Regions from separate parts of the Streptomyces sp. NPDC050121 genome, predicted to be linked through region 2. Evidence: predicted binding sites of a transcription regulator. Region 2 holds the regulator's gene; each other region holds the start of a gene.

Region 1 (9,267 bases), on a different contig from region 2:
GTTCGCCGCCGGCGACGTGGGCATGCTCAACGGACATCCGTCGCTGATGAAGGCGGCCGAGAGCAAGGGCGTGAAGTTCGGCATGGTGCCGATGCCCGGGGTCGCCGGTCCCAGCAAGGCCTCCATGGGCGTCGCCGACTGGATGACCGCCTTCAAGCAGAACGGGCACGCCGAGCAGATCGGCGACTTCCTCGACTTCGTCTACAGCGAGAAGAACGTGCTCGCCTTCTCCCGCGAGTACGACCTGCTGCCGGTCACCGGCTCCGCGTCCCAGGTGATGGGCGCGGCCAAGGAGGACGCCGACCTCCAGCCGTTCCTGGAGGAACTCCCGCTGTCGGAGAGCTACCCCGTCGGACGGACCTCCTGGGCGAAGGTCAGCGCGGAGATCAAGAAGCGGATAGGCCAGGCCGTCACCCCGAACGGCAGCCCGGCCGAGGTGCTGGGCGAACTCCAGACGACGGCGACGAAGCTGGACGCGGCCACCGGCGAATGAGCCGGGTGGACCGGGCAGGCCGAGTGTCGGCGGCGGGCGCTACCGTGCGGGAATGGAGCAGCGAGAGGAAGAACGGGGAGAGGAAGAACGGCGAGAGGGAGAACTGGGGGCCAGGGAACGGAGCATCCTGGCCCTGGAGCGGCGCGGGTTCCCCGGCCCCGGCGCGAAGGAGCGGGCGATACGCGAGGAACTCGACCTGGCCCCGGTCCGCTACTACCAACTCCTCAACGCCCTCCTCGACGACCCACGAGCCCTGACCCACGACCCGGTGACGGTGAACAGACTGAGAAGGGTGAGGGAGACGAGGCGCGGGGAACGCTAACGTCAGCGTATGGGCACCCAAGAGACGCACTCCACGGAACCCGAACCCGCACCCACCGCACCCACCGCACCCACAGCACCCACAGCACCCACGACCCCCACGACCCCCACGACCCCCGCCGGTCGCGAGGCGCTCGCCGCGATCCTCGCCCGTCCCTCCCGCACCCTCGTCGCCCTCGACTTCGACGGGACCCTCGCCCCGATCGTCGAGAACCCGGAGGACGCCCGGGCGCACCCCGACGCCGTCCCCGCGCTCGCGGACCTCGCGCCGAAGGTCGCCGCCGTCGCCGTGATCACGGGCCGGCCCGCCGAGGTCGCCGTACACCACGGTGGTTTCGCCGGGGTCGACGGGCTGGCGCACCTCTCCGTCCTCGGCCACTACGGCGCCGAACGCTGGGACGCCCGCACCGGCGCCCTGAACGCCCCCGCCCCGCACCCCGGCGTGGCCGCCGTCCGCGCCGAACTCCCGCAGGTCCTGGCGGCGGCCGGCGACCGGCCGGGCGTCTGGGTCGAGGAGAAGGGCGGCCGGGCCGTCGCCGTCCACACCCGCCGCGCCGACGACCCCCAGGCCGCGTTCGACGCCCTGCGCGCCCCCCTCACCGACCTCGCCACCCGGCACGGCCTGATCGTCGAGCCCGGCCGCATGGTCCTGGAACTGCGCCCGCCCGGCATGGACAAGGGCGTGGCCCTGCTGGAGCACGTCCGAGAGATCGGCGCGCAGTCGGTCCTCTACGCCGGCGACGACCTCGGCGACCTCCCGGCCTTCGCCGCCATCGAGAAACTCCGCTCCGACGGCATCCCCGGCCTGCTGGTCTGCAGCGGCACCCCGGAAGTCACCGAACTGGCAGCCCGCGCAGACCTCGTGGTCGACGGCCCTCCCGGCGTCGTAGCCCTGCTGCGAAACCTGGCATCTCGGCTCACCTGACACCCACCCGGGCCCGGCGAGAGGCCGGCCGGGTCAGCTCGGCTGGAGTTCTCGTAGGGCGGTGAGCTGGTCGAGGAACCATTGGGCCGGAGGGAGTGCGGTTGCCGCCGCCGAGAGGCGTTCGGTGCGTTCCGCCCGCTCCTCCGGCTTCATGGACAGGCCCTCGTGCAGGGCGCGGGCGGTTTCCAGGATGTCGTACGGGTTGACGACGATCGCGTCCTCGCCCAGCTCCCAGTACGCGCCCGCCTCCCGGGACAGGACCAGCGCGCAGCCCTGGTCGGAGACGACCGGGACCTCCTTGGCGACCAGGTTCATGCCGTCCCGGATGGGGTTCACCAGGGCCACGTCGGCCAGCCGGTACGCGGCGAGGGAGCGGGCGAAGTCGTCCTCGAGGTTCAGCAGCACTGGGGTCCAGCCGGCGGTGCCGTAGCCGGAGTTGATCTCCTTCGTCAGACGCCGTACCTCCGCCATGTAGTCGCGGTAGACGGCGAGGTCCTGCCGGGAGGGGTAGGCGAAGGCGACATGGACGACCCGCTCGCGCCACTCGGGGTGGTCGTCGAGCAGCTGCCGGTAGGCGAGGAGCCCGCGCACGATGTTCTTGGACAGCTCGGTGCGGTCGACCCGCACGATCGTCCTGCGCCCCTCGCCGATCTCCTCGCGCAGGGCCGCCATGCGTTCGTCCACGTCCGGCCGGTGCGAACGCTCCCGCAGGAAGCCGGCGTCCGCGCCGAGACCGTGCACGCCGATCCGCGTCCTCCCCAGCTCTCCGGCGAACTCCGTACAGCACGCGGTGAACGCGTTCGCCCAGCGCCGGGTGAGGAATCCCAGGCGGTCCGCGCCGAGCATGCCCCGCAGCAACTGCTCGCGGATGTCCCCGGGCAGCATCCCGAAGTAGTCGACCGGCGCCCACGGGGTGTGCGAGAAGTGACCGATGCGCAGGTCGGGGCGCAGCTCGCGGAGCATCCCGGGGACCAGACACAGGTGGTAGTCCTGGACGAGGACCGCCGCCCCGTCCGCCGCCTCCTCCGCCAGCGCCTCGGCGAACGCCCGGTTGTAGGCCTCGTACGACGCCCACTGGCGGCGGAACTCCGCGTCGAAGACCGGCTCCAGCGGGGTCTGGTAGAGCAGGTGGTGGATGAACCAGAGCACCGAGTTCGCGATGCCGTTGTACGCGTCGGCGTGCACGTCGGCCGGGATGGGCAGCATCCGCACGCCCTCCTCGCCGACCCCGCGCGAGACCGCCTCCCGGTCGCCGTCGGAGAGCGCCGAGCACACCCAGAGGGCGCCCGCGTCGGGGCCGATGGCCGACAGACCGGAGACCAGCCCGCCGCCACCGCGTTTCGCGTGCAGCGAGCCGTCCTCGCGCACCTCGTAGGAGACCGGACCGCGGTTGGACGCGACCAGCACCTGAGCACCCCGAGCAGCAGCATCGTGCGTGGAAGCCATACGCCTCAACCTAGCCCGGTCGGGAAACGCTCAAACGTATGGTCGCGCACAGTGCGAGGACCGTATACGGACTGTCCCGTCCGCCCCGCCCGTCCCGTCCGCCCCGCCTGCCGCGCGAGGGTCACGCGACCTTGCGGGTCGCGTACTCGACGATCTCCGCCATCGGCGGCCGTTCCTCGGTGTCCACGGAGTACGTGCGCGGCTCGAAGCCGTCCCCGCTCCGCTCGAACTGGGTGAGGGCCGGGCGGATCATGTGCCCGCGGGCCAGCCGCAGCTGCGCGGTGCGGTAGATCGCCGCCGCCATCCGGCCCAGGGCCTGCCCGTCCTGGTGGCGGTGCTTTCGCACCCCGACGTCCACCTGCGCGAGGGCGTCGAGCCCCACCAGGTGCAGGGCGTCGACCAGCATGCCCAGCTCCACGCCGTAGCCGACGGGGAAGGGCAGCTGCTCCAGCAGGCTGCGCCGGGCCGCGTACTCGCCGCCGAGCGGCTGCACGAACCCGGCCAGCTGCGGCCAGTGCATGTTGAGCAGCGGGCGGGCCATCAGCTCGGTGACCCTTCCGCCCTGACCGGCCGCACCGCGGAGCGGACGGTCGTACATGCCCTTGACGAGATCCACGTCCGGGTCGGTGAGCAGCGGGCCGACGATCCCCGAGACGAAGTCCGAGGAGAACTCCCTGAGGTCGGCGTCGATGAAACAGACGATGTCCCCGGTGGTGACCAGCAGCGAGCGCCACAGCACCTCGCCCTTGCCGGGCACGGCGGGGATGCGGGGCAGGATCGCGTCGCGGTGCACGACCCGCGCGCCCGCCGCCGCCGCGACCTCGGCCGTACGGTCGGTCGATCCCGAGTCGACGACGACGATCTCGTCGACGAGCGGAACCTGATGCATGAGATCGTGGCGGATGACGGCGACGATGTCCCCGACCGTCTCCTCCTCGTTCAGCGCGGGCAGCACCACCGACACCGACTGGTTCGTGGTCCGCTTCGCGGCCAGGATCCGGTGCAGCGGGCGATCGGCCACGGACCAGGAGCGGGTGCTCAGCCAGCGCTCGACTTCTTCCAGCACAGTCTGCGGCTCCTCACGGTTGTCCCGCGGTTGTCTCGCGGTTCGGACGACTATCTCAACTGTCCAGGTTGTCGGTTACAGTCTTGGACAACGCGGGTGACCATCGCATGTCCTCGGTGGCCCGCCCTCCACAACTTCATACCGCTCATCCAGAGGGGCAGAGGGATACGGCCCGATGAAGCCCCGGCAACCCTCCAGCCGGTCTCGTTCACGCGAGGCTCCCGGCTTGGGAAGGTGCCAAATCCGTCTCACGACGAGATGCGTCGTGAGGAAGATGAGGAGAAAGGGCCTCGCCTCACATGGCTGCGCAGACTATTGAAACCGGATCCATCGATTCCGGCGCCTCCACCGTAGACCTCGGCCCCGCCACCGCGCTGAGCTGCCGCGAGTGCGGTCACCGCGTGCCCCTCGGCCCGGTCTTCGCCTGCGAGGAGTGTTTCGGCCCGCTCGAGATCGCGTACGACTTCTCCTCCTACGACACGGAGGAGCTCCGCAAGCGCATCGAGGCGGGACCCGCGAACATCTGGCGCTACGCGCCGCTGCTGCCCGTCCCGGCCGACGTGGCGGACAAGCCGAACATCAACCCGGGCTGGACCAAGCTCGTCAAGGCCGACAACCTCGCCCGTGAGCTGGGCGTCGACGCCGGCAAGCTGTTCGTCAAGGACGACTCCGGCAACCCGACGCACTCCTTCAAGGACCGCGTCGTCGCCCAGGCCATCGAGGCCGCCCGCGCCTTCGGCTTCACGACTCTGTCCTGCTCCTCCACGGGCAACCTGGCCGGCGCCGTCGGCGCGGCCGCCGCCCGCGCCGGCTTCCGCTCCTGCGTGTTCATCCCGCACGACCTGGAGCAGGGCAAGGTCGTCATGGCCGCGATCTACGGCGGCGAGCTCGTCGGCATCGAGGGCAACTACGACGACGTCAACCGCTTCTGCTCCGAGCTCATCGGCGACCCGGCGGGCGAGGGCTGGGGCTTCGTCAACGTCAACCTGCGGCCGTACTACGCCGAGGGTTCCAAGACGCTGGCGTACGAGATCTGCGAGCAGCTCGGGTGGCGGCTGCCGGACCAGCTGGTCGTGCCGATCGCCTCCGGTTCGCAGCTCACGAAGATCGACAAGGGTCTGCAGGAGCTGATCAAGCTCGGCCTCGTCGAGGACAGGCCGTACAAGATCTTCGGCGCGCAGGCGGAGGGGTGCAGCCCGGTGTCCGTCGCCTACAAGGCGGGGCACGACGTGGTCCGGCCGCAGAAGCCGAACACCATCGCCAAGTCGCTGGCGATCGGCAACCCGGCGGACGGTCCGTACGTCCTCGACATCGCCCGGCGGACGGGCGGGGCGGTGGAGGACGTCGACGACGAGCAGATCGTCGACGCGATCGGGCTGCTCGCCCGGACCGAGGGGATCTTCGCGGAGACCGCCGGCGGGGTGACCGTCGGGGTGACGCGGAAGCTGATCGAGAACGGGCTGCTGGACCCGACGCTGACCACTGTCGTGCTGAACACGGGTGATGGTCTGAAGACGCTGGACGCGGTGGCGGGGACGGGCCTCACGGCGACCATCCGTCCCAACCTGGAGTCGTTCCGCGAAGCTGGTCTCGCGTAAGCAGCTTGTTGCTCGTCTGCGGGCCGCCCGCGCCCCTGAAAGCCCGTACCCGACCGGAGGTCACCCGTCATGAGCGTCAACGTCCGCATCCCCACCATCCTGCGCACCTACACCGGTGGCGCGGCCGAGGTGAAGGCCGAGGGCTCGACCCTCGGTGAGGTCATCGCGGACCTGGAGAAGAACCACACCGGGATCGCCGCGCGGGTTCTGGACGACCAGGGCAAGCTGCGGCGGTTCGTCAACGTGTACGTGAACGATGACGACGTCCGCTTCGAGCAGGGCCTGGAGACGGCGACCCCGGACGGCGCCGGCGTCTCGATCATCCCGGCCGTCGCCGGTGGCTGATCGGTCGGCTGACCGCTGTTCAGTACCCGCCGGTAGTAACCGTCGGTAACAGCGATTACCGAGAGTTCATCGAATTGCCCTCTCCGCGATAGAAGCGGAGGGGGCAATTCAGTGTGGTTGAGCGCGGTACAGTTGGGGAACCGGGTCCCGATCAATGGAACCGGAGCTCTTGATTTCTGCCCAGTACCCGATGAGAAGCAGCCAAAGTGCGCGTCTCATTCGTGGCTTTTGCGGCTTTTGCAGGGCCCGACTTGCCCTGAATTCTGGCGAATTCTCGCCACATTCCGGATCCCGATGCGTCCAGAATTCTCGTCCAAGTGACCTGTTGCAGACAGCAGTTGGACAGATACATTCGGCCGCGGTCGACGCGTTCCGGCGCACGCCCCCAACCAATGGGGGGTGAGGTCTGACCCGGATCCGCGAAGTGTGGATCTGTGCAAGGGCCAGTAATAGGGGAGTTAGGCATGGCTCAGGGCACCGTCAAGTGGTTCAACGCGGAGAAGGGGTACGGCTTCATCGCGGTCGACGGTGGTGCGGATGTTTTCGTCCACTACAGCGCGATTCAGATGGACGGCTACCGCACCCTGGAAGAGGGTCAGCGGGTCGATTTCGAGATCTCGCAGGGCCAGAAGGGGCCGCAGGCGGACATGGTCCGTCTCGCGACCGGCTGAAGCACGCGCCGACTGACAGCGTCGTTCTTCTGTACGTCATCGAAGGGCTCGTACCTCCTGGGGGTACGAGCCCTTCGGTCGTGTCCGGAGGGGTCCCAGTCTCGGGGAGGCGCTTGCACTCTCATGGGTCGAGTGCTAATCATTGGCGTTAGCACTCTGAAGGTGAGAGTGACAACGAGGACCGGGTCGGTGAGGCCCGCAGGCCAGGTGGGGCAAGGAACCACGAGGTCGGCGAGCCGTCCGTCGCGGGCGCCAGCGCGGTCCGGAGCAATCCACCCCAGTCCGGGAGGACCACTTCACATGGCCAAGATCATCGCGTTCGACGAGGAGGCACGGCGCGGCCTCGAGCGCGGCATGAACCAGCTCGCGGACGCCGTGAAGGTGACGCTCGGCCCCAAGGGCCGCAACGTCGTCCTCGAGAAGAAGTGGGGCGCCCCCACGATCACCAACGATGGTGTCTCCATCGCCAAGGAGATCGAGCTCGAGGACCCGTACGAGAAGATCGGCGCCGAGCTGGTCAAGGAAGTCGCCAAGAAGACGGACGACGTCGCCGGTGACGGTACGACCACGGCGACCGTTCTCGCCCAGGCCCTGGTCAAGGAGGGCCTGCGCAACGTAGCCGCCGGCGCCAACCCGATGGCCCTCAAGCGTGGCATCGAGAAGGCCGTCGAGGCCGTCTCCGGCGCCCTGCTGGAGCAGGCGAAGGATGTCGAGACCAAGGAGCAGATCGCTTCCACGGCCTCCATCTCCGCCGCCGACACCCAGATCGGCGAGCTCATCGCCGAGGCGATGGACAAGGTCGGCAAGGAAGGCGTCATCACCGTCGAGGAGTCCCAGACCTTCGGTCTGGAGCTTGAGCTCACCGAGGGCATGCGCTTCGACAAGGGCTACATCTCGGCGTACTTCGCCACCGACATGGAGCGTATGGAGGCCGTCCTCGACGACCCGTACATCCTGATCGCGAACTCCAAGATCGCGAACGTCAAGGACCTGCTCCCGCTCCTGGAGAAGGTCATGCAGTCGGGCAAGCCGCTGCTGATCATCGCCGAGGACGTCGAGGGCGAGGCCCTGTCGACCCTGGTCGTCAACAAGATCCGCGGCACCTTCAAGTCCGTCGCGGTCAAGGCCCCGGGCTTCGGCGACCGCCGCAAGGCGATGCTGAACGACATCGCCATCCTCACCGGTGGCGAGGTCATCTCCGAGGAGGTCGGTCTCAAGCTCGAGAACACCTCCCTGGACCTCCTGGGCAAGGCCCGCAAGGTCGTCATCACCAAGGACGAGACCACCATCGTCGACGGCTCCGGCTCCTCGGACCAGGTCGCCGGTCGGGTCAACCAGATCCGCGCCGAGATCGAGAACAGCGACTCGGACTACGACCGCGAGAAGCTGCAGGAGCGCCTGGCGAAGCTCGCCGGCGGTGTCGCGGTCATCAAGGCCGGCGCCGCCACCGAGGTGGAGCTCAAGGAGCGCAAGCACCGCATCGAGGACGCCGTCCGCAACGCGAAGGCCGCCGTCGAGGAGGGCATCGTCGCCGGTGGTGGCGTGGCGCTCATCCAGGCCTCCGCCGTCTTCGAGAAGCTGGAGCTCGAGGGTGACGAGGCGACCGGCGCCAACGCCGTCCGCATCGCGCTCGAGGCCCCGCTCAAGCAGATCGCCGTCAACGGTGGTCTCGAGGGTGGCGTCGTCGTGGAGAAGGTCCGCAACCTCCAGGTCGGTCACGGCCTGAACGCCGCGACCGGTGAGTACGTCGACATGATCGCCGAGGGCATCATCGACCCGGCGAAGGTGACGCGCTCTGCCCTGCAGAACGCGGCCTCCATCGCCGCGCTGTTCCTCACCACCGAGGCCGTCATCGCCGACAAGCCGGAGAAGGCCGCCGCGCCGGCCGGCGGCGGCATGCCGGGCGGTGACATGGACTTCTGATCGACCGGTTCCGGTTGATCGACTGTCCTACGGACCGAGGGCGGTACCCCCAGCTACGGCTGGGGGTACCGCCCTCGGGCGTTTCAGCGGGCGTACTTCTTGAGGGGCTCAGTGTCGAGGGTGACACTCACGGGCGGTGGAAGCTCGACGGTGGCGCCCCAGGGGGAGGAGTCGATCTGCTGGTAGCGGCCGTCCTTGGGATCGCTGTACACGACGACCGTGCAGTTGTCCCGATCGACAAGGAGGTAGACGGGAATGTTGGCTTCCGCATAGCCGACGGGCTTGTCGATGCGGTCGCGTCGGTTGGTGTCCCAGTCGTGGGAAGTGATCTCCAAGGCCATCAGCATGCCGTCGGTGTCGGACCACTCGCCGTGCCCGACGAAGTGATCGACGGGGGCGAGTACGGCGTCGGTGCGGGCACGTCCCTTGCGGTAAGCCTCGGCCTTGACTCCTGATTCGGGTGCGAGATCGAGATCGGG
Region 2 (9,267 bases):
TCGACCGCCCTGCCCGCCGCCCGGCAGTTCGTCGACGACGAAGACGGGCGCGGTCATGCCGCGCCGCCGTCCCCGAACTCCGACAACGCTGTCCGCGCCGCGGCGAGTTCGGCCGCCAGTACCTCCACCAGCCGCCCGGCGGGCAGCTCCCGGGCCAGCCGGTGGCCCTGTCCCGCCCACAGCGCCATGCCCTGCGCGTCGCCCGCCTTGGCGGCCGCCTTGCGCAGCGGCGAGGTGAGGTGGTGGACCTCCGGGTAGGCGGCGGGCGCGTACGGGCCGTGCTCGCGCAGGAAGCGGTTGACCAGGCCGCGGGCCGGGCGGCCGGAGAAGGCACGGGTCAGCTCGGTGCGCACGAAGAGGGGGTTGGTCAGCGCCTGCTTGTGCACGGCGTGCGCGCCGGACTCGGCGGTGGCGAGGAACGCGGTGCCCAGCTGGGCGGCGCTCGCGCCGGCCGCGAGGACCGCGGCGATCTGGCTGCCGCGCATGAGGCCGCCGGCGGCGACGATCGGCAGGCTCACGGACTCGCGGACCTGGGCGATCAGGGAGAGCAGCCCGATGCCAGAGCCGTCGTTCTCCGGGATGTCCCGGTGGGTGCCCTGGTGGCCGCCGGCCTCCACGCCCTGCACGATCACCGCGTCTGCGCCGGCCCGCTCCACCGCGAGGGCCTCCTCGACGGTGGTCGCCGTGACGAGGGTGAAGGTTCCCGCGCGCCGCAGGGCCTGAAGTACCTCGGGTCCGGGCACGCCGAAGTGGAAGGACACCACCGGCACCGGGTTGTCCAGCAGCACGGCCAGCTTGGCGTCGTAGCCGTCGTCGCGTCCGCTGTCGGGGTCGCCGAGCTCCGTCTCGTACCAGGCGGCCTCGCCGGCCAGCTGGTGGGCGTAGACCTCGACGGCGCCGGCAGCAGGGGGCGCGGCGACAGCCGCTCCAGTGGAGCCGGTGCTTGCACCGGGATACTCGGGCTGCGGCATGAAGAGGTTCACGCCGAAGGGGCGGGCGGTGAGACTCCGCAGCTGCTTGATCTCCTGGTACACGCCGTCGGCCGTCTTGTACCCGGCGGCCAGGAAGCCGAGCCCGCCGGCCTCGGCCACGGCGGCGGCGAGCTTCGGGACGGAGACGCCGCCCGCCATGGGGGCCTGCACGATCGGGTGCGGGAAGAGATCGGTCAGTGCGGAGGACATGACGGCATGTTGTCACGTCCTTTGAACAAGTCCGAATCCGACCGCCGGTTGGCACAGGCCTCTGGCAGACATGCCGGAAGGACACCCGTGGAGGGTGCCCTTCCGGGACTGCTCAGCGTGCGCGCGGGGCCTCAGCGCCCGTTGAACGCGTCCTTCAGCCGCGAGAACAGACCCTGCTGACCGGGCTGGAACTGCCCGGTGGGCCGCTCCTCGCCGCGCAGCTTGGCCAGCTCGCGCAGCAGCCGCTCCTGCTCGGGATCCAGCTTCGTCGGCGTCTGCACCTCGACGTGGACGATCAGATCGCCGCGCCCGCCGCCCCGCAGATGCGTGACGCCCCGGCCGTGCAGCGGGATCGACTGCCCGGACTGGGTGCCGGGCCGGATGTCGACCTCCTCCAGCCCGTCCAGCGTCTCCAGCGGCACCTTCGTGCCGAGGGCCGCCGCCGTCATCGGGAGCGTCACCGTGCAGTGCAGGTCGTCGCCGCGCCGCTGGAACATGTTGTGCGGCAGCTCGTGGATCTCGACGTACAGGTCGCCGGCGGGACCGCCGCCGGGGCCGACCTCGCCCTCGCCCGCGAGCTGGATCCGGGTGCCGTTGTCGACACCGGCCGGGATCTTGACCGTCAGCGTGCGACGGGACCGCACGCGGCCGTCGCCCGCGCACTCCGGACAGGGAGTGGGGACCACGGTGCCGAAGCCCTGGCACTGCGGGCAGGGCCGGGACGTCATGACCTGGCCCAGGAAGGACCGTGTCACCTGCGACACCTCACCGCGACCGCGGCACATGTCACAAGTCTGGGCGGTGGTCCCCGGCGCCGCGCCCTCACCGCTGCAGGTGGCGCAGACGATCGCCGTGTCGACCTGGATGTCCTTCGTGGTGCCGAAGGCAGCCTCTTCCAGGTCCACCTCCAGCCGGATCATCGCGTCCTGACCGCGCCGCGTCCGCGACCTCGGGCCCCGCTGGGACGCCGTGCCGAAGAACGCGTCCATGATGTCGGAGAAGTTCCCGAAGCCACCGGCGCCGAAGCCGCCCGCGCCACCGCCGCCCGACTGGGACAGCGGGTCGCCGCCGAGGTCGTAGACCTGCTTCTTCTGCGGATCCGACAACACCTCGTAGGCGGCGTTGATCTCCTTGAACCGCTCCTGGGTCTTCGGATCCGGGTTGACGTCCGGGTGCAGCTCGCGCGCGAGCCGCCGGAAGGCCTTCTTGATCTCTTCCTGCGACGCATCGCGGCGCACGCCGAGGACGGCGTAGTAGTCCGTGGCCACTTACGACTCCGCCAGGATCTGTCCGACGTACCGTGCCACCGCTCGTACCGCTCCCATCGTTCCCGGGTAATCCATGCGGGTCGGTCCGACCACGCCGAGTTTGGCGACTGCCTCGCCGCCCGAACCGTAGCCGACCGACACCACCGAAGTGGAGTTGAGTCCCTCGTAGGCGTTCTCGTGACCGATGCGTACGGTCATGCCCGAATCCCCCGCCTCGCCAAGGAGTTTGAGGAGCACGACCTGCTCCTCCAGGGCCTCCAGGACGGGCCGGATGGTGAGGGGAAAGTCATGTCCGAAGCGGGTGAGATTGGCGGTCCCGCCGATCATCAGCCGCTCCTCGTTCTCCTCGACGAGCGTCTCCAGCAGGGTGGAGAGCACCGTCGTGACCGTACCGCGGTCGTCGGCCTCGAAGGCGTCCGGCAGGTCCTCCACCAGACGCGGCACGTCGGAGAACCGGCGGCCCGCGACCTTGCTGTTGAGCCGCGCGCGCAGATCCGCCAGCGAGGTCTCCCCGAAGGGCGCCGGGCAGTCCACCAGCCGCTGCTCGACCCGCCCGGTGTCCGTGATCAGCACGAGCATCAGACGCGCGGGTGCGAGCGAGAGAAGCTCCACGTGCCGCACGGTCGAACGGGTCAGGGACGGGTACTGCACAACGGCGACCTGCCGGGTGAGCTGCGCCAGCAGCCGCACCGTCCGCGCCACGACGTCGTCGAGATCGACGGCGCCGTCGAGGAAGTTCTGGATGGCCCGCCGCTCCGGACCGGTCATCGGCTTGACGCCGGCCAGCTTGTCGACGAACAGCCGGTAGCCCTTGTCCGTGGGGATGCGCCCCGCACTGGTGTGCGGCTGGGCGATGTACCCCTCGTCCTCCAGGGCGGCCATGTCGTTGCGGACCGTCGCCGGGGACACGCCGAGGCTGTGCCGCTCGGTGAGCGCCTTCGACCCCACGGGCTCCTCGGTGCCGACATAGTCCTGGACGATGGCGCGCAGCACCTGGAGCCTGCGTTCACTCAGCATTGCGCGCACACCTCCAGCAGTCGTCCCCCAGTCCCCTGGGCGCCTCGCCTGGCACTCTTCACATCCGAGTGCCAGCGTTCCCCGGCCCAGTGTACGGCTGTGGGGTACACCGGGGGCAAGGTCGGCCCCGGTGCAGCGTCGTAGGGCTAGCGTCGCGGTATGACGGTGACTTGGGAAGAGCTCGGGTGGGAGCGGGTCGCGGCCGGGGTCGGGCGGTGCCGGCTGCCGGGCTGGGACTGCACGGCGGGGCTGGTCGTGGGGGCGGGCGCGGCGCTGATGATCGACGCGGGATCCAGTCTCGCGGAGGGGGTGCGGCTGCGGGCGCAGGCCGAGGAGCTCACTGGCGGACGTGTGACCCATCTCGCGCTCACCCACCCCCACTTCGACCATGTCTTCGGCGCGGCGGCGTTCGCGGGCGCGGAGGTCTTCGGGGCGGTGGGCGTGGACACCGTGCCGGGTAAGGAGCTGCGGGCGGACGCACTGCGCAACGGCCTGGACGAGTCGGCGGCCGCGGAGGCCTCGGACGCGCTCGTGCGGCCCCGGCACCTCGTCTCCGGCGAGTGGACGCTCGACCTGGGCGGCGGCCGGCAGGTGCTGCTGGCGAACGTCGGGCCCGGCCACACCGCGCACGACCTGGCGGTCTTCGTCCCCGGCGAACCCGAGGTCGTCTTCTGCGGCGACCTGGTCGAGGAGTCCGGCGAGCCGCAGGCCGGGCCGGACGCCGTCCCCTCCCGCTGGCCCGACGCCCTCGACCGGCTGCTGCGGCTGGGTGGTGAGGACGCGCTGTACGTGCCCGGTCACGGGGCGGTGGTGGACGCGGCGTTCGTGCGGGCGCAGCGGGACGCGCTGGCGGCCCGGTTCGGCGTGTCGCCGTAAACCCGTCTCGCGGCTTCTCCTATCGTCATCCGAATGCGCCAGTACTCCGCCGACCTGACCCCTCCCTGGAAGAAGCCGAAGCCCGTCCCCGAGGTCCCGGCGGAGCCCGGCCTGGTGGTGGAGGAGCCCGGCACCGGGTTCTGCGGCGCGGTGATCCGCTGCGAGGCGGGCACGGTCACCCTGGAGGACCGCTTCGGCAAGCACCGGGTGTTCCCGCTGGAGCCGCGCGGCTTCCTGCTGGAGGGCCGGGTGGTGACCCTCGTGAGACCGCCGTCCTCCGGGCCCGTACGTCCCACCCGTACCGCCTCCGGTTCGGTCGCGGTACCGGGCGCACGCGCGCGGGTCGCCCGCGCCGGGCGCATCTACGTCGAGGGCCGGCACGACGCCGAGCTGGTCGAGAAGGTGTGGGGCGACGACCTGCGCGTCGAGGGCGTGGTCGTGGAGTACCTGGAGGGCGTGGACGACCTGCCGTCGATCGTCGCCGAGTTCGCCCCCGGCCCGGACGCCAGGCTGGGAGTCCTCGTGGACCACCTCGTGCCCGGCACGAAGGAGTGGCGCATCGCCCGGTCGGTCACGAGCGAACACGCCCTGGTCGTCGGCCACCCGTACATCGACGTCTGGGAGGCGGTGAAGCCGGCGTCCCTGGGCATCGCCGGCTGGCCACGGATCCCCCACGGCCAGGACTGGAAGACAGGCGTGTGCCGGGCCCTCGGCTGGCCGTCGGACAACACTGGGGCGGTGTGGCAGGCCATCCTGAAACGGGTGACCTCGTACAAGGACCTGGAACCGGAGCTGCTCGGCAGGGTGGAGGAACTGATCGATTTCGTCACGACCCCGGCCGAGCAGACCCCGTAACGGCCCCACCTCAACACCTCAACACATTTCGCAACCACCCCGGCCCAGAACAGGCGCGCAACCGCCCCGGTTCAGGGCGGGTGCTAGTCGACCAGGTCCCGTACCACCGCGTCCGCCAGCAACCGGCCCCGCAGGGTCAGTGCCGCCCGCCCCTCGTCGTACGGCCCCTGCTGCAGCAGGCCGTCCGTGAGCGCCCGGCCTGCGGCCGCGAGCCCGGCCTCCCGCAGCAGCGCCAGCGGAACCCCATCCCTCAGCCGCAGCTCCAGCAGGACCCGCTCCACGCGCCGGTCCTCGTCGGACAGAAGCTCACGTCCGGCGCCCGGCGAGCGGCCGCCCGCGAGAGCAGCCGCGTACGCCCCCGGATGCTTCACGTTCCACCAGCGGACCCCGCCGACGTGCGAGTGCGCCCCCGGCCCCGCCCCCCACCAGTCGGCGCCCCGCCAGTACAGCTCGTTGTGCAGACAGCGGCCCGCCTCGGAGGTGGCCCAGTTGGAGACCTCGTACCAGTCGTAGCCCGCGGCCGACATCACCTCGTCCGCGATCAGGTAGCGGTCGGCGTGTACGTCGTCGTCGGTCATCGGGACCTCGCCGCGGCGGATCCGACGGGCGAGCTGCGTGCCCTCCTCGACGATCAGCGCGTACGCCGAGACGTGGTCGGGGCCCGCGCCCAGCGCCGCGTCCAGCGAGGCCCGCCAGTCGTCGTCCGACTCGCCCGGGGTGCCATAGATCAGGTCCAGGTTGACATGGTCGAAGCCCGCGGCCCGCGCCTCCGCCACGCACGCCTCGGGCCGGCCGGGGGTGTGCGTGCGGTCGAGAACCTTCAGCACATGCTGCTTCGCGCTCTGCATCCCGAAGGAGATCCGGTTGAAACCGCCCTCGCGGAGAGTGGCGAGATAGGCGGGGTCGACGGACTCCGGGTTCGCCTCCGTCGTCACCTCCGCGTCCGCCGCGAGGCCGAACTCGTCGCGGATCGCGCCCAGCATCCGTACGAGGTCGGACGCGGCCAGCAGCGTCGGTGTGCCGCCGCCGACGAAGACCGTGCGGACCTCGCGCGGGTCGTCGCCGAGGACCTTGCGGGCGAGACGGACCTCGTCGATCAGGGTGTCGGCGTAGTTGTCGCGGGAGGCGAGGACACCGCCGGTGCCGCGCAGCTCGGTGGCGGTGTAGGTGTTGAAGTCGCAGTAGCCGCAGCGGGTCGCGCAGTAAGGGACGTGCAGATAGAACCCGAGGGGACGGTCGGCGGCGCCGGCGAGCGCGTGCGCCGGAAGCGCGCCGTCGCCGGGGACCGGTTCGCCATCGGGGAGTGCGGAAGGCATACGCCCATTGTCCCGCACCCCCACACAGACCCCGGACGCCTCCGCCCCCTCACCCACGCTCCCGTCACACTCCGCCTGCCGACCGGCCCCGCCCTGCTTCGCCCCCCCTGCCCCGCCCTGCCCCGCCCTGCCCCGCCTACTCGGCCTGGAGGACCAGTAGGGCCAGGTCGTCCTCCGGGGGTAGGTCCCCGAACTCGTGCACCAGTTGTCGGATACGTTCCGCGATCAGCTCGGCGTCCAGGCCGGCGCAGCCCGCGAGCGCGACGGCCAGTCCGTCCTCGTCGTCGAACTGGCGGGAGCCCGAGCGCCGCTCCGTCACCCCGTCGGTGACGCACAGCAGGCTGTCCCCGGTCCGCAGCTCCAGGCTGTCGCTGGTGTACGTGACGTCCTCGATGACCCCGAGCAGCGTCTGCGGGTGCGCGGCCGTGGCGACCGAGCCGTCCGGGCCCAGCAGCAGCGGCAGCGGGTGTCCGGCGGAGGCGAGGGTGCAGCGGACGCCGCCCTCGAAGGGGGCCAGTTCGCCGTAGAGGAGGGAGAGGAAGCGGGTCTGCGGGCCGTCGCCCGGTCCGGCGGGGCCGACGAAGGCGCGGGCGGCGGCGTCGGCGGCCTCCGTCGCGTCGTCGAGGAGGAGCTGGTTGAGGCGGTCCAGGACGTCGGCGACGCCGTACCCCTCGCGGGCCAGCAGCCGCAGCCAGGGCCGGGCCAGGCCGATGACGACGGCCGCCTCCGGGCCCTTGCCCTGGACGTCGCCGATCGCGAAGCACCAGCGGCCGTCGCCCGCCGGAAACAGGTCGTAGAAGTCGCCGCTCGGGCCGCCCTGTTCACGCGGCTCGTAGACCAGGGCACTGCGCACCCCGGGGATCTCCGCGACCGCGCCGGGCAGCAGCCCGCGCTGCAGTACGGCACTGATGGTGACCTGGCGGGCGTACTGGCGGGCCGCGCCGATGGCGAGCGCCACCCGCCGGCCCAGGTCCTCGACGAGCCCGGTGACCTCGTCGGGGAAGACGAGCAGCCCGGCCCGCCCGATGACCAGGGTGCCCAGCGGACGGCCGCCCGCGATCAGCCGGTACGCGAGGGCCGCGCCCGGGCCGCCGAGCGCCGCGCCGGGCCAGGGAAACAGTTCGGGTCCGGAGCGCGGGCCGCCGTCCGGCGGACACGGCGGACACGGCGGGTCCTTCTCCAGGGCCCGGCGCAGGTCCTCGATGAGGTTCTCGCTGCCGTGCCAGACGCGGGCCAGCCGCGGCCCCGGCCCGCCGGTCCACTCGCCGCGCCCGCTGACCTCGTCCTCCAGCCACACCGCGCACCAGTCGGCGAGCCGCGGCACGAGCAACTGTCCGGTCAGCGCGGCCACCAGGTCCTCGTCGAGCTGTCCGGCGAGCAGATCCGAGGCCTCGGCGAGGAAGGACAGCGCGCCCCGGTTGAGCCACTCCCGGTCCCGGCGGCCGACCGGCTTCCGCGGCTCGGGCGCGAGGGCTTCGAGGAGCCCCGGGACGGGGTCGCGAAAGCCGTCCGAGCGCTCGCCGCAGCGGTCGGAGTGATCCGGATGCTCCGTGCGGTTCGCGTGGTCCGTGCGGTTCGCGTGGTCCGTGCGGTTCGCGTTGTCTGTGCGGTTCGCGTGGTCCGTGCGGTTCGCGTGGTGCTCGTGGGCGTGGTTGGGGTCGAAGGGGTTGTCGCCGAGGGCTTCGAGGTCGATGTCGTAGGGCGCGGCGCTCGGCAGGAGGCGGGCCCAGACCGTCTTCGTCCCCCTGCGGTACGTCACCCCCCAGGCGTCGGCGAGCCCGGCGACTATGCGCAGCCCGCGGCCGTACTCCGGTGTCTCGTACGGCGGTTCCGGGGCGCCGTCGTCGCGTGGGGCGCGGGAGGGGTGGTGGTCGGAGACCTCGACGACGACCGCGAGCCGGCCGCCGGGCTGCCCGGGCTCCTCCTCCAGCCGGCACCCCAGCTCGACGTCGGTTCCGGCGTGCACGACGGCGTTGGTGACGAGTTCGCTGACGACGAGCGTGGCGTCCTGCGCGAGACGCTCGTCGAGTTCCTCGCCGCCAGGCAGACCGAGGCCGGCCCACTCCGTCAGCGCGGCGCGGACCAGGTCGCGGGCGGCGCCGGGCGCGAGGGGGCTGCCGGCCAGGTTCGCGCGGGTGTGCGGGAGGCCGCCCGGACGCGCGGGCGCGCCGCCGGCCCGGGAGGCTGTCTCCCGTTGCGTCGGAATGGCCCCCATGCGCAGCTCCCCGGACGGTTCGGATGCCCACAGGGTGACAGACCGATCTCGGCCATGAGCGCTGGGTTACCGAACTCGGCCGTCCTGGGCGAGAACCGTGCTACGCGTGTGTACACATGTGTACGCGCGTGCTCGAAGAGGGGTGGTTGAGGGGCGGAATCCGAGCATGCGCGCTCCGCCCCCCGATACCGCGCGCCCGCGCTACGCCTCGCGCGCTCCGGCGTACATGTCGTCGATGAGGTGCTTGTACTCCCGCTCCACGACGGGCCGCTTCAGCTTCAGGCTCGGGGTGATCTCGCCGTGCTCGACGTCGAGGTCCCGGGGCAGCAGCCGGAACTTCTTGATGGTCTGCCAGCGCTGGAGGCCCTCGTTGAGCTGCTTGACATAGCCGTCGATCAGCTCGACCGTCGCGGGCGCGGCGACGACGTCCGCGTACGACTTTCCGGCCAGCCCGTTCTCCCTCGCCCAGTCGAGGATCGACGGCTCGTCCAGCGCGATGAGCGCGGTGCAGAAGTTCCGGTCGGCGCCGTGCACGAGGA
Region 3 (9,267 bases), on a different contig from region 2:
GGCGCGGCCCTCGGGGGTGAGGAGGGGGGCGAGGTCGTTCACCGGGTCATTGTGGGCCAGTCGGTGGATGGTGCGCCTCCGGCGGCGGTGTCGGGCGAGGTTCCGGGGCGGTGACTGCGAGGATCCGGCGCCATGGGATCTGTCGTACAAAATGATGACAAGAGTGGCCGTTACGAGGCTGGTTGTCGCCGCACCGGAGCCGTGGAGGCGGGGCGCATCGGGCACATGAGGAGCACGCGGCGCACGAGGTGGACAAGGCGCACGGGGCTCCGCCTCACGGGCCTCCGGAGCGCGGCCGCGGTCCTCACCCTCGCCGCCGTCGCGACGGGCTGCGCGGGAGGCGGCGCGGGGACCGGTGGGGCAGGCAAGGGGATCCGCCCCGCGCCGGGCCAGCAGCCGGACCGGGCGGCGCCCCCCGCGGCCCCACCGGCCCGCGCCCTGCACACGTACGCCTCCCGGCTCCGCGCCGCCCAGCAGGCCCGGGTCGCCGCGGCGAAGCGCTGGGGGCTGAAGAAGGTCCCGCTGACGCCCCCGGCGCCGCCCGCCCACAAGCCGGAGATCACGGCCCGCGAGGGCTTCGAGGTGGACGACCAGGAGACGCTCGGCCTCCCCCCGGTCTTCACCACGATCCCGACCAACGACAGGGTCGTCTTCCTCACCATCGACGACGGCTCCGAGAAGGACCCGGCGTTCCTGCGCATGATGAGCGACCTGAAGATCCCGTACTCCGCCTTCCTCAGCGACTACCTGATCAAGGACGACTACGGCTACTTCAAGAAGATGCAGGGCACCGGGGTCGTACTGAACAACCACACGCTCCACCACCCGTACCTGCCGGGGCTGTCGTACCGGCAGCAGCAGCGCGAGATCTGCGGCATGCAGGACGTGATGGAGCGGCAGTACGGCAGACGCCCCACCCTGTTCCGCCCGCCCTACGGCAACTACAACCAGGACACCCTGCGCGCCGCCAAGTCGTGCGGCATCAGATACGCCCCCATCTGGGACGAGGAGGTCTTCGTCGACCACTGGGAGTACCGCGAGTGGGACCAGGACATCCACCCCGGCGACATCGTCCTGAGCCATTTCCGCGGTCGCGGCGACTGGAAGGGCACGATGCCCGACATGATCCGCCGGTTCCTCGACAAGATCACGGAGAAGGGGTACGCGGTGGCACGGCTGGAGGACTACCTGTGAGCCTCCGGTCCCTGACCGCCGGCGTCCTGGCACTCGCCCTGCTCACCGGCTGCGCCCAGTCCGTCGACCCGATCGAACGGCTGGGCAGGAAGGCCGCCGCCGGGGTCCGCCCACCCGGCCCGGCCGCCCAGGACCCGTACCGCCGTTGGGGTCTGACCTCCCCCCTGGCCCCCGCCCCGTCCCACCCGGCCGGCCGGCCCCTCGCGGGCAGCCCCGGCGCCGGCCTCCCACCGGTCGTCGACCACGTCCCGACCACCGACAAGGTCGTCTTCCTCACCTACGACGACGGCGCCGAACGCGACCCCCGCTTCGTCGACATGGTCCGCGAACTGCGTCTCCCGGTCAGCATGTTCCTGACGGACAGTGTGGTCGGCCCCGGCTACGGGCACTTCGCCCGCCTCCGCTCCGTCGGGGCGAACATCCAGAACCACACCCTGGACCACCCGGCCCTGCGCGGCCTGCCCTACGCCGGCCAGCGCGCCGAGATCTGCGGCCAGCAGGACAAGCTCCGCGCCCGCTTCGGCCTGCGCCCCCGCCTCTTCCGCCCGCCCTACGGCGCCTACGACACCACCACCCGCCGCGCCGCCGCCGACTGCGGCATCACGGCGATCGTCCTCTGGCGCGTCTCCATGGGTCCCGCCGACCTCGCCTACGCCCACGGCTCCCCCCGTCTGCGCCCCGGCGACATCATCGCCGTGGACCCCGACGAGACGACGGGCCCGAGCATGAGACAACGCACGGTGCGGCTGCTGCGACGGGTGCAGGAAGAGGGTCTGACGGTGGGCCGGTTGGAGGACTACGTGTGAGAGTTCTTCGCGGCGCCGGCGGGTCCGTCTCCGCCGAAGCGGGGGGTCCGGGGGCGACAGCCTCCAAACGCGATTGGCACTCGGCTTGACCGAGTGCTAATCGCGGTCATAGTCTCAGCTCTGGCACTCACCACTGGAGAGTGCCAACACAGCGACGGGCAGGTCCGGCACCCGCGACGACGGATCCACCTGGTCGCCACCTCAGACAGTTAACCCCGTGAGATCTCCGAAGGGGGAGGTCGGATCGTGACGACCACCAGCTCCAAGGTTGCCATCAAGCCGCTCGAGGACCGCATCGTGGTCCAGCCGCTCGACGCCGAGCAGACCACCGCCTCTGGCCTGGTCATCCCGGACACCGCGAAGGAGAAGCCCCAGGAGGGCGCCGTCCTCGCCGTGGGTCCGGGCCGCTTCGAGAACGGCGAGCGCCTGCCGCTCGACGTCAAGGTTGGCGACGTCGTCCTGTACAGCAAGTACGGCGGCACCGAGGTGAAGTACAACGGCGAGGAGTACCTCGTCCTCTCGGCTCGCGACGTGCTCGCGATCATCGAGAAGTAATTCACCCAGTTTTGCAGTGAACTGCGCCCCTGGCCCCCGCGACTTTGTGAAGCCGGGCGCTGGGGGCGCAGTTCGTTCCCCACGTTTTCCGAGAGGGCTGAACCGCTCCCATGGCGAAGATCCTGAAGTTCGACGAGGACGCCCGTCGCGCCCTCGAGCGCGGCGTCAACAAGCTTGCCGACACGGTCAAGGTGACGATCGGCCCCAAGGGCCGCAACGTCGTCATCGACAAGAAGTTCGGCGCCCCCACCATCACCAACGACGGTGTCACGATCGCCCGTGAGGTCGAGCTCGACGACCCGTACGAGAACCTCGGCGCGCAGCTGGTGAAGGAGGTGGCGACCAAGACCAACGACATCGCGGGCGACGGCACCACCACCGCCACCGTCCTGGCCCAGGCGCTCGTCCGCGAGGGCCTGAAGAACGTCGCCGCCGGCGCCTCCCCGGCCGCCCTGAAGAAGGGCATCGACGCCGCCGTCAAGGCGATCTCCGAGGACCTGCTGGCCACCGCCCGGCCGATCGACGAGAAGTCCGACATCGCCGCCGTCGCCGCCCTGTCCGCCCAGGACACGCAGGTCGGCGAGCTCATCGCCGAGGCGATGGACAAGGTCGGCAAGGACGGCGTCATCACCGTCGAGGAGTCCAACACCTTCGGTCTGGAGCTGGACTTCACCGAGGGCATGGCCTTCGACAAGGGCTACCTGTCGCCGTACTTCGTGACGGACCAGGAGCGCATGGAGGCCGTCCTGGAGGACCCCTACATCCTCATCAACCAGGGCAAGATCTCCTCCATCGCCGACCTGCTGCCGCTGCTGGAGAAGGTCATCCAGACCAACTCCTCCAAGCCGCTGCTGATCATCGCCGAGGACCTGGAGGGCGAGGCGCTCTCCACCCTCGTCGTCAACAAGATCCGCGGCACGTTCAACGCGGTCGCCGTGAAGGCCCCCGGCTTCGGTGACCGTCGCAAGGCGATGCTGCAGGACATGGCCGTCCTCACCGGCGCCACCGTCATCTCCGAGGAGGTCGGCCTCAAGCTCGACCAGGTCGGCATCGACGTGCTCGGCTCCGCCCGCCGCGTCACCGTCACCAAGGACGACACCACCCTCGTCGACGGCGCCGGCAACTCCGAGGACGTCGTGGGCCGCATCGCCCAGATCAAGGCCGAGATCGAGAACACCGACTCCGACTGGGACCGCGAGAAGCTCCAGGAGCGCCTCGCGAAGCTGGCCGGCGGCGTGTGCGTGATCAAGGTCGGCGCCGCCACCGAGGTGGAGCTGAAGGAGAAGAAGCACCGCCTGGAGGACGCCATCTCCGCGACCCGCGCCGCGGTCGAGGAGGGCATCGTCTCCGGTGGCGGTTCCGCGCTCGTCCACGCCGCCAAGGTGCTGGAGGGCGGCCTCGGCAAGACCGGCGACGAGGCGACCGGTGTCGCCGTCGTCCGCCGCGCCGTCGTCGAGCCGCTGCGCTGGATCGCCGAGAACGCCGGCCTGGAGGGCTATGTCATCACCTCCAAGGTCGCCGAGCTCGACAAGGGCCAGGGCTTCAACGCCGCCACCGGCGAGTACGGCGACCTGGTCAAGGCCGGCGTCATCGACCCGGTCAAGGTCACCCGCTCCGCCCTGGAGAACGCCGCCTCCATCGCCTCCCTCCTGCTGACGACCGAGACCCTGGTCGTCGAGAAGAAGGAAGAGGAAGAGCCGGCCGCCGCGGGCCACGGCCACGGCCACTCCCACTGAGGCGAGCAGCACCGAACAGCACGAAGAAGCCCCCGTTCCGGTCACGGAACGGGGGCTTCCCCCTTCGCGGGCGGTCTCTTCGCGGGCGGCCCCGTGACTTACGGCTCGGCTTTCACGTCTCCAGCGCGTCCAGCGCCCCCAGCTGCCCCATCAGCCCGAGCCGGTCGTACTGCCACCAGCCCTCGACGAGCTTTCCGTCCTCCCGGCACCGGAAGACGGTCGTCCCGGTCATCGTGACCTGCTTCCCCGTCGCCGGGAGCCCCATGAAGTCGCCCTTGTGGGTCCCGCGCCAGGTCCACCGGTTGCACACCCGGTCGCCCTGCCCGAACTGGTCTTCGACGGAGAAGGCGAAGTCGAAGCCGCCCCGCCACATCTCGACCTCCCGCCGCATCGCGTCCATGCCCATGGTGTCCTGCTCGTTGGCGGGATCGTGGTCGTGGTACTCCTCGGCGATCAGCCCGTCCAGCGGCGGCAGTTCACCCCGCGCGGCCACGGCCTCGAAGAACCGCCGCGCGGTCTCCGCATACAACTGCTCGTCCCGTACCACCTCGAGATCCGTGAACGTCGGCATCTCGTCGCACAGGGCCACCAGCTCCTGGAACACTTTGCCGGTCTCCGGAAGGTTCGAGTTCCGCATCGCCTCCTCGTACGACGGGAACTCCACGATCTCGATGAAGTGCGACGCGTCGGAACGGTCCTTGCCGACCACCGCGTGCGTCGCGGTTCGCTTCCCCTTGGTCTGTTCGACCCATGTGTCCATCAGCCGGTCCATCTCGTCGAACCGGCTGGTCCTGCAGTCGATGAGCTGTACGAACGTCATGGCGCAGCCTCCGGCCCCCCTGGGTCCGGTACCCCTCACGCCCATCTTCCCACCGGAGCGCCGACGCCACCTGCCCACCAGAGCGGTCCCCGCCGAGCCCGGTCACCGAGGCCCGTACTTGCGTCCCGTCTTCGAGCTGATCCCGCCCAGCAGCGACCGGGGCGTCACCTTCACCAGCCCCATCAGCGCCTTGTAGCGCGGGTCGGGAATCGACAGCGACTTCCCGCGCGCCAGATCGTCCAGCGCCGCCGCGACCAGCTTGTCCGCGTCCAGCCACATCCAGCCCGGGATGTTGTCCGTGCCCATCCCGGCCCGCTCGTGGAACTCCGTGCGCACGAACCCCGGGCACAGCGCCATCAGCCGCACCCCGCTGCCCGCCAGATCCTTCGCCGCACCCTGCGTGAACTGCACGACCCACGCCTTGGACGCCCCGTACGTCCCGCGCGGCACGAACGCCGCCACCGAGGCCACGTTGACCACGCCCCCTCGCCCGCGCTCCCGCATCGTCGTCGCCGCCGCGGACGTCAGCCGCAGCACCGCCTCGCAGTGCACCTTGAGCATCTTCAGCTCGTCGGCCATGGACACGTCGAGATAGCGGCCCTTGTTGCCGAAGCCCGCGTTGTTGATCAGCAGGTCGACGGGGTTCTTGCGGTCGTTGAGCCGGGCGGCCACCGTCTCGATGCCCTCGTCCGTCGCCAGGTCGGCCGTCAGCACCTCCGCCTCGATGCCGTGCCGGTCGTGCAACTCGGTCGCCTGCTCGCGCAGCCGCTTGGTGTCCCGTGCCACGAGGACGAGATCATGCCCGTCCGCCGCGAGTCTGCGTGCGAACGCGGCACCGATGCCCGCGGTCGAACCCGTAATGAGAGCCGTTGTCATGGCAGAAGCGTAATGACCCGGAGTGCCTCCGTCCGTTCTCTGCACGCGGCCTCCCGAACGTGAAGGCCCGGTGAGCGCCGGGCCCGTGACCTGGGCTCAGCCCCCGTGCTCCGCCGCGTACTTCCGGGCCGCGGCCAGTGACTCCGGATGCAGCGCCTCGCCCGCCGCGAGCAGCCGGGGCAGCAGCTCCCGGTGCGTGGTGACGGCCCGGAACTGCAGCGCCACCGTCACGTCGTGGTCCGGCCGGTGCACGATCTCCACCGGGTCCCCGGCGCGGATCTCACCCGGCGCGATCACCCGCAGATACGCCCCCGGCGCGCCGCGCTCGGTGAACCGCTTCACCCACCGCTGCTCGCCCAGGTGCCCCTGAAAGGTCATACAGGGGATGCGCCCGCAGGTGATCTCCAGTACGACACCGGATCCGATGCGCCAGCGCTCCCCGACCAGCGCGCCGGACACGTCGAGGCCCGCCGTCGTGAGGTTCTCGCCGAACGCCCCGTCGGCCAGGGGGCGGCCCAGCGCGCGTTCCCACTCGTCGAGGTCCTCGCGCGCCATCGCGTACACGGCCTGGTCGTCGCCGCCGTGGTGTTGTCTCTTGCACACCGCGTCCCCGGCCAGCCCGCTCCCGCCGATGCCCTTGGGGCCGGGCGCGGCCACCCGCACCGGCCCCTCCACCGGCCGTTTGTCGATCCCGGTCACGCCCTCCGGGTTGTCCGTGTACGGCACAGCCTTCGCACGGCCCAGGTTGACTGCCAGAAGTCTCATGCCGCCACGCTAAGCGACCGGATGTCAAAGCGTCGACCGATTATTCGCCGCCATGTCCAAGCTTCGCTTATGCTCGACGTCATGATCGAGGCCCGTCATCTCCGTGTCCTGCGCGCCGTGGCCGCCACCGGCTCGTTCTCGGCGGCCGGGCGCGAGCTGGGCTGCACCCAGCCGGCCGTCAGCCAGCAGATGAAGGCCCTGGAGGCGTCCGTCGGCACACCCCTGCTGGTCCGCAGCGGCCGCGAGATGCGCCTGACCCAGGCGGGCGAGGCTCTCGTCCGGCATGCGGCCGGCATCCTCTCCGGACTGACCGCCGCCGAGGAGGAGGTCGCCGCCATCGCGGGCCTGCGGGCCGGCCGGGTCCGCCTGGTCTCCTTCCCCAGCGGCAGCTCCACCCTCGTCCCGACCGCCCTCGCCGCCCTGCGTGCGGCCCACCCCGGCACCCGCGTCTCCCTGGAGGAGGCCGAGCCCCCGAGGTCGGTCGAACTGCTGCGCGAGGGCGACTGCGACATCGCCCTCGCCTTCCGCTACGAACGCACCACGGGCAACGGCGGCGGTGGGGCAGGGAAAGCCGGGAAAGCCGCGGAAGCCAGGGAAGCCGGCGAAGGCGAGTGGGACGACCTGGTCGTACGGCCGCTGCTGACGGACCGGCTGGTCGCTCTCGTCCCCGAAGGCCACCGCCTCGCGCGCACCGGCGCCCGGGGGTCCGTCGCCATCGGCGACCTCGCGGCCGAGCCGTGGATCGCCGGCTGCCCGCGCTGCCGCGGCCAGCTCGTCCAGGTGTGCGAGAACGCGGGCTTCACGCCCCGTATCGACTTCGCGACCGACGACTACCCGGCGGTGGTCGGCCTGGTGGGCGCCGGCCTCGGCGTCGCCGTCCTGCCCCAGCTCGCGATCGACTCCGTACGGCCCCGGGGCGCCCGCGCGGTGACGCTGGAACCGCCGGTGCGGCGGGAGATCGTCGCGCTCACCCTGCCCGACCTGGCCCAGGTGCCGGCCGTGACGGCCACGCTGGAGCAGCTGGGACGGGCCGCGGCGCGCCAGTAGGGCAGCGCCCCAGAACGAAGCGGAGGGCACGCGCGCGTGCCCTCCGCTCTGAAGAAACGTTCCTTCATGTGTTCGACGAGGCGTCTCTCGCGCCGGAGGACGCCGATACCAGGCGGTTGCGCGCCCGCCCCATGAGCTCCTCGCGCTCGTCCTCGGTCAACCCGCCCCAGACGCCGTACGGCTCGCGTACCGCCAGCGCGTGCGCTGCGCACTGCGCACGGACCGGGCACCTCATGCAGACCTCCTTGGCCGAGTTCTCTCGAGCGCTCCGAGCCGCCCCGCGCTCACCCTCCGGATGGAAGAAGAGCGAACTGTCCACCCCGCGGCAGGCAGCCAGCAGCTGCCAGTCCCACAGGTCGGCGTTCGGTCCGGGAAGGCGGGAGAAATCTGCCATTGCGTGACCCCTTGTAGCCGTTCTGAGCGGATACGGTGCCCACGACCGTACAACTACGATCTAAGGAGATGAAAATATGACTCATTGCGAATCTAGCCTCAGACACCAGTAAAAGGGAAGAAATAGGTCTGAATGGGGCATGGGTTGTGATGAAAGCTTGAGGGTCCGTGTGGCTGTCTCCTCTGTGTCCGCGCCCTCACGTAGAGTGCCGAAGAATGCACGCAGCCCCGTAACTCTTTCGAGTGACCGTCGTTGAGAGTGCGGTGGCGGTTGAAAACACAAACGCTCGGGCAGGCGTCCGAGACGGTCGACCGCACAGGTGACGATTCGTACCAGCCTGGAGGCACAAGGTGACGCGCATCAGCTGCGGAGGGCGGCCATGACTTCCGTCCTCGTCTGCGACGACTCCCCGCTTGCCCGAGAGGCGCTCCGCCGCGCGGTCGCGACCGTGCCCGGCGTCGAGCGCGTGACGACGGCGGCCAACGGCGAGGAAGTCCTCCGCCGCTGGGGTGCCGACCGCTCGGACCTGATTCTGATGGACGTACGCATGCCCGGACTGGGCGGCGTCGAGACCGTACGGCGGCTGCTGTCCGCCGACCCCGGCGCACGCATCATCATGCTGACCGTCGCCGAGGACCTGGACGGCGTCGCCCTCGCGGTCGCCGCCGGCGCCCGCGGCTACCTGCACAAGGACGCCTCGCGTGCGGAACTGCGCGCGACCGTCACCCAGGCCCTCGCCGACCCGACGTGGCGGCTCGCCCCGCGCCGGCTGCGCTCGGCCGAGATGGGCGCGGCGCCCACGCTCACCGCGCGTGAGATCCAGGTCCTCGAAGGCATGAGTCACGGCCGCTCCAACGCGGAGATCGGTCGCGAGCTGTTCCTCTCCGAGGACACCGTCAAGACGCACGCGCGGCGGCTGTTCAAGAAACTCGGCGCCTCGGACCGCGCGCACGCCGTGGCGCTCGGCTTCCGCTGGGGACTGGTCCGTTAGCGACTGCCCCGGCTGCCCGGCCCCGTGGCCCGGACCGGTCCGCAAGGGGACAGGTCCTGGGCCGTCCGGCCATCGGACCGGTT

The links. The regulator HrcA, encoded in region 2, represses chaperone genes, less so after heat shock. The targets are predictions, from matches to a motif close to TTNGCACTCNGNNNNNCNGAGTGCNAA.
Positions count from the first base shown of each region.
Region 1: the regulator HrcA is predicted to act here: its motif matches at 6,978-7,004, upstream of groL (chaperonin GroEL).
Region 3: the regulator HrcA is predicted to act here: its motif matches at 2,074-2,100, upstream of groES (co-chaperone GroES).

Region 1 is NZ_JBITJV010000019.1:130,545-139,811, reverse strand. It holds gene ACIBTS_RS27300 (ABC transporter substrate-binding protein) at 1-493, shown strand, start outside; gene ACIBTS_RS27295 (DUF3263 domain-containing protein) at 546-815, shown strand; gene otsB (trehalose-phosphatase) at 825-1,739, shown strand; gene ACIBTS_RS27285 (trehalose-6-phosphate synthase) at 1,773-3,185, opposite strand; gene ACIBTS_RS27280 (glucosyl-3-phosphoglycerate synthase) at 3,307-4,251, opposite strand; SAM riboswitch class I at 4,394-4,532, shown strand; gene thrC (threonine synthase) at 4,551-5,849, shown strand; gene ACIBTS_RS27270 (MoaD/ThiS family protein) at 5,919-6,194, shown strand; gene ACIBTS_RS27265 (cold-shock protein) at 6,659-6,865, shown strand; gene groL (chaperonin GroEL) at 7,166-8,788, shown strand; gene ACIBTS_RS27255 (Uma2 family endonuclease) at 8,872-9,267, opposite strand, start outside.
Region 2 is NZ_JBITJV010000003.1:73,606-82,872, reverse strand. It holds gene ACIBTS_RS05205 (16S rRNA (uracil(1498)-N(3))-methyltransferase) at 1-57, opposite strand, end outside; gene ACIBTS_RS05200 (nitronate monooxygenase) at 54-1,181, opposite strand; gene dnaJ (molecular chaperone DnaJ) at 1,313-2,449, opposite strand; gene hrcA (heat-inducible transcriptional repressor HrcA) at 2,450-3,466, opposite strand; gene ACIBTS_RS05185 (MBL fold metallo-hydrolase) at 3,626-4,342, shown strand; gene ACIBTS_RS05180 (DUF3097 domain-containing protein) at 4,376-5,197, shown strand; gene hemW (radical SAM family heme chaperone HemW) at 5,281-6,513, opposite strand; gene ACIBTS_RS05170 (SpoIIE family protein phosphatase) at 6,650-8,728, opposite strand; gene ACIBTS_RS05165 (AMP-dependent synthetase/ligase) at 8,930-9,267, opposite strand, start outside.
Region 3 is NZ_JBITJV010000018.1:183,747-193,013, reverse strand. It holds partial or broken gene ACIBTS_RS26680 (methyltransferase domain-containing protein) at 1-42, opposite strand, end outside; gene ACIBTS_RS26675 (polysaccharide deacetylase family protein) at 226-1,194, shown strand; gene ACIBTS_RS26670 (polysaccharide deacetylase family protein) at 1,191-2,000, shown strand; gene groES (co-chaperone GroES) at 2,247-2,555, shown strand; gene groL (chaperonin GroEL) at 2,666-4,291, shown strand; gene ACIBTS_RS26655 (ester cyclase) at 4,404-5,111, opposite strand; gene ACIBTS_RS26650 (SDR family oxidoreductase) at 5,214-5,987, opposite strand; gene ACIBTS_RS26645 (MOSC domain-containing protein) at 6,084-6,752, opposite strand; gene ACIBTS_RS26640 (LysR family transcriptional regulator) at 6,834-7,799, shown strand; gene ACIBTS_RS26635 (WhiB family transcriptional regulator) at 7,864-8,193, opposite strand; gene ACIBTS_RS26630 (response regulator transcription factor) at 8,573-9,184, shown strand.